Regions from separate parts of the Rhodopseudomonas julia genome, predicted to be linked through region 2. Evidence: predicted binding sites of a transcription regulator. Region 2 holds the regulator's gene; the other holds the start of a gene.
The links. The regulator HrcA, encoded in region 2, represses chaperone genes, less so after heat shock. The targets are predictions, from matches to a motif close to GTTAGCACTCNCNNNNNGNGAGTGCTAAC.

Region 1: groES (co-chaperone GroES) is a predicted target of HrcA. The motif match lies at 4,161-4,189, and genes of this name have one in related genera.

The regions. Positions count from the first base shown of each region.
Region 1 is NZ_JAUSUK010000001.1:744,056-749,359, forward strand. It holds gene J2R99_RS03505 (M16 family metallopeptidase) at 1-33, shown strand, start outside; gene J2R99_RS03510 (M16 family metallopeptidase) at 75-1,346, shown strand; gene J2R99_RS03515 (hypothetical protein) at 1,495-2,115, shown strand; gene J2R99_RS03520 (SDR family NAD(P)-dependent oxidoreductase) at 2,112-2,804, shown strand; gene J2R99_RS03525 (DUF427 domain-containing protein) at 2,778-3,176, opposite strand; gene wrbA (NAD(P)H:quinone oxidoreductase) at 3,341-3,940, opposite strand; gene groES (co-chaperone GroES) at 4,248-4,559, shown strand; gene groL (chaperonin GroEL) at 4,613-5,304, shown strand, end outside.
Region 2 is NZ_JAUSUK010000001.1:1,285,190-1,290,493, reverse strand. It holds gene dnaK (molecular chaperone DnaK) at 1-1,009, opposite strand, end outside; gene J2R99_RS05960 (alpha-ketoglutarate-dependent dioxygenase AlkB) at 1,300-1,911, shown strand; gene pyrE (orotate phosphoribosyltransferase) at 1,930-2,493, opposite strand; gene grpE (nucleotide exchange factor GrpE) at 2,703-3,377, opposite strand; gene hrcA (heat-inducible transcriptional repressor HrcA) at 3,485-4,546, opposite strand; gene rph (ribonuclease PH) at 4,678-5,304, shown strand, end outside.

The DNA.
Region 1 (5,304 bases), 540 kb from region 2:
GCCGATCCGGCCGCAGCGATGGAGCAGAACTGATGCTGCGCACCCTTTCGCTTGCCTTATCCTTCGGAGCCATAATGAGCCTTGCCGTCGCCATGCCGACCCGTGCCCGCGCGATCGAAATCCAGGAAGTGACCTCGCCCAAGGGGATCACGGCCTGGCTCGTCGAAGATGACACGGTGCCGATCGTCAACATGCAGTTCGCCTTCCGCGGCGGCTCGGTGCAGGATCCGGAGACCAAATCCGGTCTTGCCAATCTCGCCTCGGGGCTTCTCGACGAAGGCGCCGGCGATCTCGATTCCAAGGCGTTTCAGACGCGCCTCGACAATCTCAATATCAAGCTCTCCTTCGACACCGGCCGCGACGCCTTTTACGGCAGCATGAAGACGCTGACCGCCAATGCCGACGATGCTTTCAATCTGACGAAACTCGCTTTGACCGAGCCGCGCTTCGACGACGAGCCGGTGGCTCGCATCAAGGCGCAGATCCTGTCGAAGCTCAGAAGCGACGAGACCGATCCGAATGAGCTCGCCCGTCGTGCCTGGGCCAAGGCCTTGTTCGGCGACCATCCTTACGCGCGCAACGGCGAGGGCACCCAGGAAAGCGTCGAGGAGCTGACGGCGGCCGACCTCAAGGGTTTTGCCGAGAGGAACCTCGCCCGCGACAATCTCGTCGTCGCGGTCGTGGGCGCGATCGATGCGGAGACGCTGAAAGGTCGGCTCGACGAAGTCTTCGGTGATCTGCCGGAGAAGGCGGACCTCGAGCCCATCGCCGACGTCACGGCGGCCGCAGGCAAGACGGCGCATGTCGACCTTCCCGTGCCGCAGACCTCGATCCGCCTCGGCGGCCCTGGCATCAAGCGCGACGATCCGGATTTCATTCCTGCCTATATCGCCGACCACATCCTCGGCGGAGGCACCTTCTCCTCCAGGCTCTACCGCGAAATCCGTGAGGAACGCGGACTTGCCTACTCGGTCGGAACGAGCCTCGTGCCCTTCGATCATTCGGGCGTCTGGGTGGGAGCTGCCGCGACGCGCGCAGACGCCGCCCAGGAGGCCGTCGATTTGATGGTCAAGGAAGTCAAAGACATGGCGGAGAAGGGGCCGACGGATGAGGAGCTCGCCGATGCGAAGTCCTATCTCACCGGCAACTACGCCCTGCGCTTTGATTCCTCCGGCAAGATCGCCAAGCAGCTTCTCGCCATCCAGCTCGACCATCTCGGCATCGATTATGTCGACAAGCGCAACGAGCTCATCAATGCCGTGACTCGTGAGGACGTGCAGCGCGCCGCCAAGCGGGTCTATGGCGAGCCCCCGACGGTGATCACCGTCGGGCAAGCCGCAAGCTGACGCCCCATTGTGAGCTTCGCCGGGGCGGGTCTGTCGTTGCGCCCCGGCTCTTCCTTCTCTACCTGTGCCCGCGCACCGGCCCTTCCCCTCCCCTTGCCCTGCAAAAGCCCCTCTGCGAATCTGAACATCGCAGAGAAAGAGGGGCGTCATGTCTTGGAGAGAGCTGCGCCGCAGGGCGGGCTTGATGCTGCTGGTCGCAGCCATCTTCACCAGTGCGGCAGAGAACGCGGCGATGGCGCAGGACCCGCGCCTCGCCGATCTCGGCGAGAAAGCAGCCGAGGCGCTTGAAAAGGGCGACACGGTTGCCGCGCTCGACCGGCTTGAGGAGGCCTCAGACATCATCTGGCACGAGGGCCCGCTCGCCTTCCGCAAGGCGCTTGCCGTGAGTTCCGCCGAAGGTTTCGGCGATTATGTTCCGAGCCCCCACAATCGCTACCGACCCGGCGAGACAATGCTCGTCTACGCCGAACCCGTCGCCTTCACTTATGTGCCGCAAGACGGTCAGCATCTGGTGGCGATGGATGTCGACCTGACGATCAGCAATCTGACGGGACAGGTGATCGCCGAAGGCCGGAAGGTGTTTTCCATCAAGACCGCGGTCGCGGCACCGAAGCGCGACTTCAATGTCGTCTTGTCCTATCCCGTGCCCACGCTGCAGCCCGGCAACTATCGGGCCGAGTTCACGTTTCACGACACGGAGAACGCAAAGACGGCGGGTTTCTCAATCCCGCTCGAAATCACCGAGACCGACCAGGAGGCCCCGCAATGACACCGAAAACAGCACTGATCGTCGGTGCAGGGCCAGGACTGTCGGCGGCCGTCGCACGCCGGCTGGCCGAGCGCGGCACCAAAATCGCCCTCGCCTCACGTACGATGGAAGCCAACCAGGCGCTCGCGAACGAACTGGGCGGGCGCGCCTATCGCTGCGATGTCGCCGAAGAAGACCAGGTGGCGGATCTCTTCCAGGCGGTGGAGCGAGATCTTAAAGCCCCTGATTTCGTGCTTTTCAATCCGAGCTATCGCAGCAAAGGGCCGCTCGTTGAGCTCAAGCCTCATGATGTGGAAACGTCCCTGAAGGTCACCGCCTATGGCGGCTTTCTCGTCGCGCAACAGGCGGCCAAGCGGATGATCGAGGCCGGCGGCGGCGCCATTTTCTTCACCGGCGCCTCGGCGAGCGTAAAGGGCTTTGCCCAGTCGGCACCGTTTGCCATGGGCAAATTCGCCCTCAGAGGCCTTGCGCAATCCATCGCCCGCGAATTGCATCCGAAAAACATCCATGTGGCGCATTTCATCATCGACGGCGCCATCCGCGCGCCGGGGCGCAGCGAAGCCGACGACAAGCCGCAATCGCTGCTCGATCCGGATTCGATTGCCCGCTCCTATCTCGGCGTCCTCGACCAGGAGCGCTCCGCGTGGAGCTTCGAGGTGGAGCTACGGCCCTGGCTTGAGAGCTTCTGAATCGGCGTCGCCCGACGGGAGATCGCTCATCTCGATTTCGACCTTCTTGGGATCGAACGACAGACAATGTGCAATGCGCGAGATGGCGGGATAGGGATTTTCGTAAGACCAGGCGATATCCGGCACGAACGTTTTGTCCCTCATGAGCGAATAATAGCTCGCAGCGCCCTTGTGCGGACAAGTCGTGATCTTGTCGGAACGCTGCATATGCGCCATGCGGACATTATGACGCGGAATATAGATGACGTCCGGCCGCCCCGCTTCAGAAACGATGACTGCACGCGACGAACGCGCAAGCAGGAGATCACCGAGACGAACCGTGACAAGGCCGGAATTGACGCTGAAGCTGATCGGATGCTCTTTGTGCGGCATCGGTATTCCCCCGAGCCGGGCTCGTAATCCTTTCAGTCATACAAATTCAAGTAGAATCTTATCTAATTCAGCGCCAGGCAGAAAAGGAAGCAGGCGGTGAACCCGTCACCGCCTGCCGGAAGTCTTTCGCACAGAGGCGCGGCCCTAAGGCTCGCGCCAGCCCGTCAGGCGCAGAGCTTGGCCGCGACCTCGGCCACATGACGGCCTTGGAAGCGCGCCCCTTCGAGCTCGTTGGCACTCGGTTGACGCGAGCCGTCGGCGGCGGAGAGCGTCGAGGCGCCGTAAGGCGAGCCGCCGGTAATCTCGTCCATCTTCGTCAGGCCCTGGAACGAATAAGGCAGGCCGACGATGACGAAGCCCTGGTGCAGCAACATCACCTGCGTGGACGTGATGGTCGTCTCCTGGCCGCCATGCTGGGTGCCCGTGGAGGTGAAGACGGCGCCCACCTTCCCGACGAGCGCGCCCGACGCCCACAAGGAGCCGGTCTGGTCCCAGAAATTCTTCATCTGCGAACACATGACACCATAACGGGTCGGCGTGCCGACGATGACCGCATCGTAGTCGGCGAGTTCGCCCGGCTCTGCGATGGGATATGGCTGATCCAGAAGATAGCCGGATTTTTCGGCAATCTCCTGCGGCACGAGCTCGGGCACACGCTTGACGGTCACGTCGCCGCCGGCACTCGTGGCGCCTTCGGCAACAGCCTCGGCCATCTGCATCACGTGGCCCCAGCTCGAATAATAAAGCACGAGAATCTTCGCCATAACTCAATCTCCGTTTGGCAATTTCACGGTAGGCCCCTAACTAGGGGGCGGCGTTCCTTTCGCCAGACGCATTTTCCGGCGCGCATGGCGCCATTGCGTCGGACGAGACTCGGCCCCGCGTCCGCCCCGGATGCGCGCTGGTTTTGAGGCGAAGAGCTTTCACGCTTCGATGCGCTCTCACCAGTTGACAACGCCGAGACCAGCACCTATCTCCCGCTCGCTTAGCACTCACTCGTAGAGAGTGCTAACAACAGCAAATCCCCTCATTGGGCGCAGCGCGCCCGCATAAAGGACGCGAGGAAGAAACATGAAGTTCCGCCCTCTGCATGACCGTGTTGTGGTCCGCCGGCTTGAGTCTGAAGAAAAGACCAAGGGTGGCATCATCATTCCGGACACCGCCAAGGAAAAGCCGCAGGAAGGCGAAGTCATCGCCGTCGGCCCTGGCGCGCGTGACGATAACGGCCAGGTGCAGGCCCTCGACGTGAAGGTCGGCGACCGGATCCTGTTCGGTAAGTGGTCCGGCACGGAAGTCAAAATCGATGGCGAAGATCTCCTCATCATGAAGGAGTCCGACATTATGGGCGTCATCGACAGCGAGAGTGTGGCGCAGGCGGCCTAATCGCCGATCGCGCTTTCTAATTTCCCGCAATTCAACAAACAGAGGTTCGCAATATGGCAGCCAAGGACGTGAAATTCTCCGCTGATGCGCGTGAGAAAATGCTGCGTGGCGTCGATATTCTCGCCAACGCCGTGCGCGTAACGCTCGGCCCGAAGGGCCGCAATGTAGTGATCGAGAAGTCGTTCGGCGCTCCGCGCATCACCAAGGACGGCGTTACCGTCGCCAAGGAAATCGAGCTTGATGACAAGTTCGAGAACATGGGCGCGCAGATGGTGCGCGAAGTCGCTTCGAAGACGAACGACATCGCCGGTGACGGCACCACGACCGCGACCGTTCTCGCCCAGTCCATCGTCAAGGAAGGCGCCAAGTCGGTTGCCGCCGGCATGAACCCGATGGACCTGAAGCGCGGCATCGACATGGCCGTCGCCGCGGTCATCAAGGATCTCGAGAGCCGCTCCAAGACGATCGACACGTCTGAGGAAGTCGCTCAGGTCGGCACGATCTCGGCCAATGGCGACAAGGAAGTCGGCCAGATGATCGCCGAGGCGATGCAGAAAGTCGGCAACGAGGGCGTCATCACGGTCGAAGAGGCGAAGAGCCTCGAGACCGAGCTCGAAGTCGTCGAAGGCATGCAGTTCGACCGCGGCTATCTCTCGCCGTACTTCATCACCAACCCCGAGAAGATGGTCACCGAGCTCGAGGATCCGTACATCCTCCTGCACGAGAAGAAGCTCTCGAACCTGCA
Region 2 (5,304 bases):
CACCGACGAGAACCACCTCGTCGATGTCGCCGGCCGCGATGCCGGCATCCTTGAGCGCCGCCTTCACCGGCTCGACCGTGCGCTGCACGAGGTCATCCACCAAGCTCTCGAACTTGGCGCGCGAGAGTTTCATGGTGAGATGCTTCGGGCCCGACGAATCGGCGGTGATGTAGGGCAGGTTCACCTCGGTCTGCTGCGAAGACGAAAGCTCGATCTTCGCCTTCTCCGAAGCTTCCTTGAGGCGCTGCAGCGCAAGCGGGTCGTTCCTGAGGTCGATGCCCTGCTCTTTCTTGAACTCGTCGGCGAGATAATCGACGAGGCGCATGTCGAAATCCTCGCCGCCGAGGAAGGTGTCGCCGTTCGTCGACTTCACCTCGAACACGCCGTCGCCGATTTCCAGCACCGAGATATCGAAGGTGCCGCCGCCGAGGTCGTAGACGGCGATGGTCTTGCCGTCGTTCTTATCGAGCCCGTAGGCGAGGGCGGCCGCGGTCGGCTCGTTGATGATGCGCAGAACTTCCAGACCCGCAATCTTGCCGGCGTCCTTGGTCGCCTGGCGCTGCGCGTCGTTGAAGTAAGCCGGAACGGTGATGACGGCCTTTTCGACCTTCTCGCCGAGATAGCTTTCCGCCGTTTCGCGCATTTTCTGCAGGATCATGGCAGAGATCTGCGAAGGCGAATATTTCTCGCTGTTCGCCTCGACCCATGCATCGCCATTGTCGGCGCGCACGATCTTGTAGGGAACGAGCTTCTGGTCTTTGGCAACCGTCGGGTCGTCAAAGCGCCGGCCGATCAGGCGCTTGACGGCAAAGACGGTGCGCTGCGGGTTGGTTACGGCCTGCCGCTTCGCAGGCTGCCCAACGAGGCGCTCGTCCTCCTCCGTGAAAGCCACCATGGACGGCGTGGTGCGCGCGCCCTCTGAATTCTCGATGACTTTGGGATTCTTGCCGTCCATGACGGCGATGCACGAATTCGTCGTGCCGAGGTCAATGCCGATGACTTTCGCCATGTTCAATCACTCCTTTGTCGGCAGGCCGGCCGGACCCCTTCTGGCATCCGCACGAGGCAAAACGCCTTCACCAGCCCCCGTGGTCTGACGTTCGAAAAACCCTTCGCGCTGGCTCTCCGCCGCGCGTTGACGGTCATATAAGAAGGGGGTTTCTGAGCCGCAAGTAAGAAGGGGCCAGAGGTTGCGCAAGCCGAGGGCCCGTCCGAGATAATGTTGAAGCCGCTGCCGCAGCTCCCCACGCTCGCAGGCAAGCGTCTGAAAACGCTGAAAGTCTGAGCTGAAAGATCGGTATGAACAATCTTGAAGGCTTCAAGCTGGCGCCAGGTTTCCTTGAGCGGCGCGCGCAGGAGCAGCTCGTCGAAGATCTTCGTGCGCTTCTCAAAGAGGCGCCTTTCTACACCCCCGTCATGCCGCGCTCCGGCAAGCCTTTCTCGGTGCGCATGACGAATTGCGGGACGCTCGGCTGGGTGTCCGACCGTGACGGCTATCGCTACCAGCCGACACATCCCGAGACCGGACGGCCATGGCCGCCGATCCCACAGGTTCTCCTGGCCGCATGGGGCGAACTCGGCGGCTATTCGAAGCCGCCGGAAGCCTGCCTGATCAATTTCTACGCGTCCGGAACGCGCATGGGCCTGCATCAGGACCGCGACGAGGAAGATTTCGCAGCACCCGTCGTGTCGCTGTCGCTCGGCGACGAGGCGGTGTTCCGCATCGGCGGACAGAGCCGCAAGGATCCGACCCGCTCGCTGCGCCTCAAATCTGGCGATGCGCTGGTTCTGGGCGGCGAGGCACGTCTCGCCTTCCACGGTGTCGACCGGATCATCGCCGGCACCTCGACGCTCTTGCCGAAGGGCGGGCGGATCAATCTGACGCTGCGGCGGGTGACGAAGGGCGAATAGGCGTGCCCGCGTGGGCGGCTATGCCAGATCCTTGCCGAAATCGCTTTTGCGGAAGAGGGCGTGGAGCGTGATGCTGGCCTCACGGAAGGTATCTTCCGCACCTTCCTGGCGATCGACGAGCGTCAAAACATGCTCCACCTTGGCGCCGGCCTCGCGCAGGATCGAAATCGCCTGCATGGCCGATCCTCCGGTGGTGGTGACGTCTTCGACGACGAGAAGAGACTGGCCGGCAAGGCTTTCGCCTTCCTTCAGCCCCTCGATCTGGCTCTGCGTGCCGTGACCCTTCGCTTCCTTGCGCACGAAGATCGCCTTCACCGGCGTGCCGACGACTGCGCTCATCGCCGCAGTCGCCGAGACGAGCGGCACGGCACCCATGGCGAGCCCGCCGACATAGGCGAGCTTCAATTCGTGTGCTTTTGCCGCGACGGCCGCACCGATGAGGCGTGCGCCTTCCGGATCGAGCATCGTCGGTTTCAGGTTGAAATAGATCGTGCTCTTGCGCCCCGAGACGAGCGTGAACTCGCCACCCTGGCGGAAGGAGCGTTCCTTGATGATGGAAAAAAGTGTTGCTTGATCGTCCATGTCGCTTCCGTCTCCCGAAAGGCAGGAAAGCCAGCAAAGCCGGCGACGGGTCAAGCCTCCAGCGTGCCGGGCAAGGATTTGTGCAGGCCTTTCGGCAAGCGACGCGCTTAAGCCTGGCCTGCGCCGTCAGGCTTCACACAAACGGCGTCATGCAAAAAGCGCCCCCTCATGCGAGGAGGCGCGTCGGTCGAATCGGGTGATCAGGGCGCTTATTGCGCCTCGGGCTTCGGTGCCGGATTAGCGGCCTTGTCCGGGGTCGGACCGCCTTTGGCAACGCCGACGAGGGCCGCACGCAGGATGCGGTCGCCGATCATATAGCCTTCCTGGGCAACCTGAACGATGGTGCCGGCCGGCACGCTCGGATCCGGGACCTCGAACATCGCCTGATGCCGATGCGGATCGAACCGCTCGCCCATCGCCGGAATTATCACGACCTCGTGGCGCTCCAGAATGCGGTCGAGCTCACGCGCCGTCATCTGCACGCCTTCGAGCAGCGCCTTCAGCTCCGGATCTTCCGTGCCCCAGGCGTTTTCGTCGACCGCACCCAGCGCGCGGCGCAGATTGTCGCCGATCTGCAGCATGTCGGTCGCGAATTTGGTCATCGCATAGCGGCGCGCGTCCTGGACGTCTCGGGCCGCACGGCGGCGAAGGTTTTCCGCCTCTGCGGCGGCCCGCAAAAGCCGGTCCGTGAGGTCCGCCTTCTCCGCTTCCAGCCGGGCGATCAGCTCTTCCACACTCTCTTGTGCGGCAGCGTCCTCGGCGGCCTGCGCGGCGGCGTCCGCCTCTGCCGCATCCATAGCAAATTCGGCGCCAGCGCCAAGCGTCGGCTCGTTGTCCTGTCTCGGCGCTTCGTTGGTTTCGGTGTTACGCTTTTCGGTATCCATCGCGAAGCTTCGATCTCTCGTAGGTGATCTCAAGTCGAGCGGCATATCAGGGCTCGCACGGGGAAAATCAACCCGCCGGCCCGCAACCTATGTGTAATCACACATTCTCAGCGGCGGATGAGCTGTGTCATCAGCTGCGCCGTGTAATCGACGACGGGAATGACGCGGGCATAATTCAGTCGCGTCGGGCCGATCACGCCGAGCACGCCCACGACGCGCTCCCCGCTATCGCGAAAAGGCGCCACGACGAGCGACGAGCCGGAAAGCGAGAAAAGCTTGTTCTCCGAGCCGATGAAGATGCGCACCCCTTCGCCTTCTTCGGTCAGGTTCAGGAGCTGGATGATGTCCGTCTTGGTTTCCAGATCGTCGAAGAGGATACGGATGCGCTCAAGATCCTCGATCGCCCTAAGATCGGTCAAAAGCTTGGATCGGCCGCGCACGATGAGGGTGGCGGGCTCCTGCGCCGGGCCCGACCATTGGGCCAGCCCTTCCGAAATGATCGTCTCCGACAAGGCATCGATGGCCTGTCGGCGCTCTTCGCGCTTGCGCTCGAGCTCGGCGCGTGCTTCCGCCAGTGTCCGCCCGCGGATATGGGCGTTGAGATAGTTGGACGCTTCCGTCAGAGCTGAGGTCGGCAGACCACGCGGCACGTTAACGACGCGGTTTTCTACCGTGCCGTCATCGGCAACGAGCACGACGAGTGCACGATCTTGTTCGATGCGCACGAATTCGATGTGTTTGAGCCGCAGATCCTGTTTGGCTGCAACCACCACTCCGGCGCCTTCCGACAGGCCCGACAAGGTCTGGCTCGCCTCCGTCAGGAGCGATTCGACGCTCTTCTCGCCGTCGCCGGTGCGCACCTGCTTTTCGATCGCCTGCCGCTCGCCGTCGCTGAGGCCGCCGACCTCCAGGAAAGAATCGATGAAAAACCTGAGGCCCATTTCCGTGGGCATGCGTCCCGCGCTCGTATGCGGCGCGAAAACCAGCCCCATGGCTTCCAGGTCCGACATGACATTGCGCACGGAAGCCGGCGACAAGGCCGTTGACAGGAGGCGGCTGATGTTGCGCGAGCCGACGGGCTCGCCGCGTTCGAGGTAGCTTTCGACGATGCGTCGAAAGATCTCCCGCGAACGGTCGTCCAAAGCTGTCAGCATTTCCGATTTCATCATGGGATGTTCCCCGGTGCCGAGGGCACCTTTGATGCCTCATATTGCTTCGTCGAGGGCATCACGCAAGGCACTCGCCTTGCCGTCGGCGGATGGAATGCGTAACAGGGCGAACATTCTTGAAGGAGGATTTCATGCGCCCATCGCGACGGGCCGCCGAGGAGATGCGCGCCGTCTCGCTTGAGCGCCGGGTTTCGAAATATGCGGAAGGATCGTGTCTCGTACGCTTCGGCGATACGCAGGTGATGTGTCTGGCAAGTGTCGCCGAGCAGGTGCCGCCCTGGCTGCGCGGCGGTGGCCGCGGCTGGGTGACGGCCGAATATGGCATGCTGCCGCGCTCGACCGGCGATCGCATGCGCCGCGAGGCGAGCCAGGGCAAGCAGGGCGGTCGCACCATGGAGATCCAGCGCCTGATCGGCCGCTCATTGCGCGCGGTCGTCGATCTGAAGGCTCTCGGAGAGCGCCAAATCACCGTCGATTGCGACGTCATCCAGGCCGATGGCGGGACCCGCACCGCGGCGATCACAGGCGCCTGGGTGGCGCTGCACGACGCGCTTGAATGGATGCGCGCCCGCGACATCGTCAAGGCTCCGGTCCTCACCGATCATGTGGCCGCGGTCTCATGCGGCATCTATCGCGGAGAGCCGGTGCTCGATCTCGATTACGCCGAAGATTCCGACGCGGAGACCGATGCGAATTTCGTCATCACCGGCAGCGGCAATCTCGTCGAAGTGCAGGCGACGGCGGAAGGCAAGCCTTTC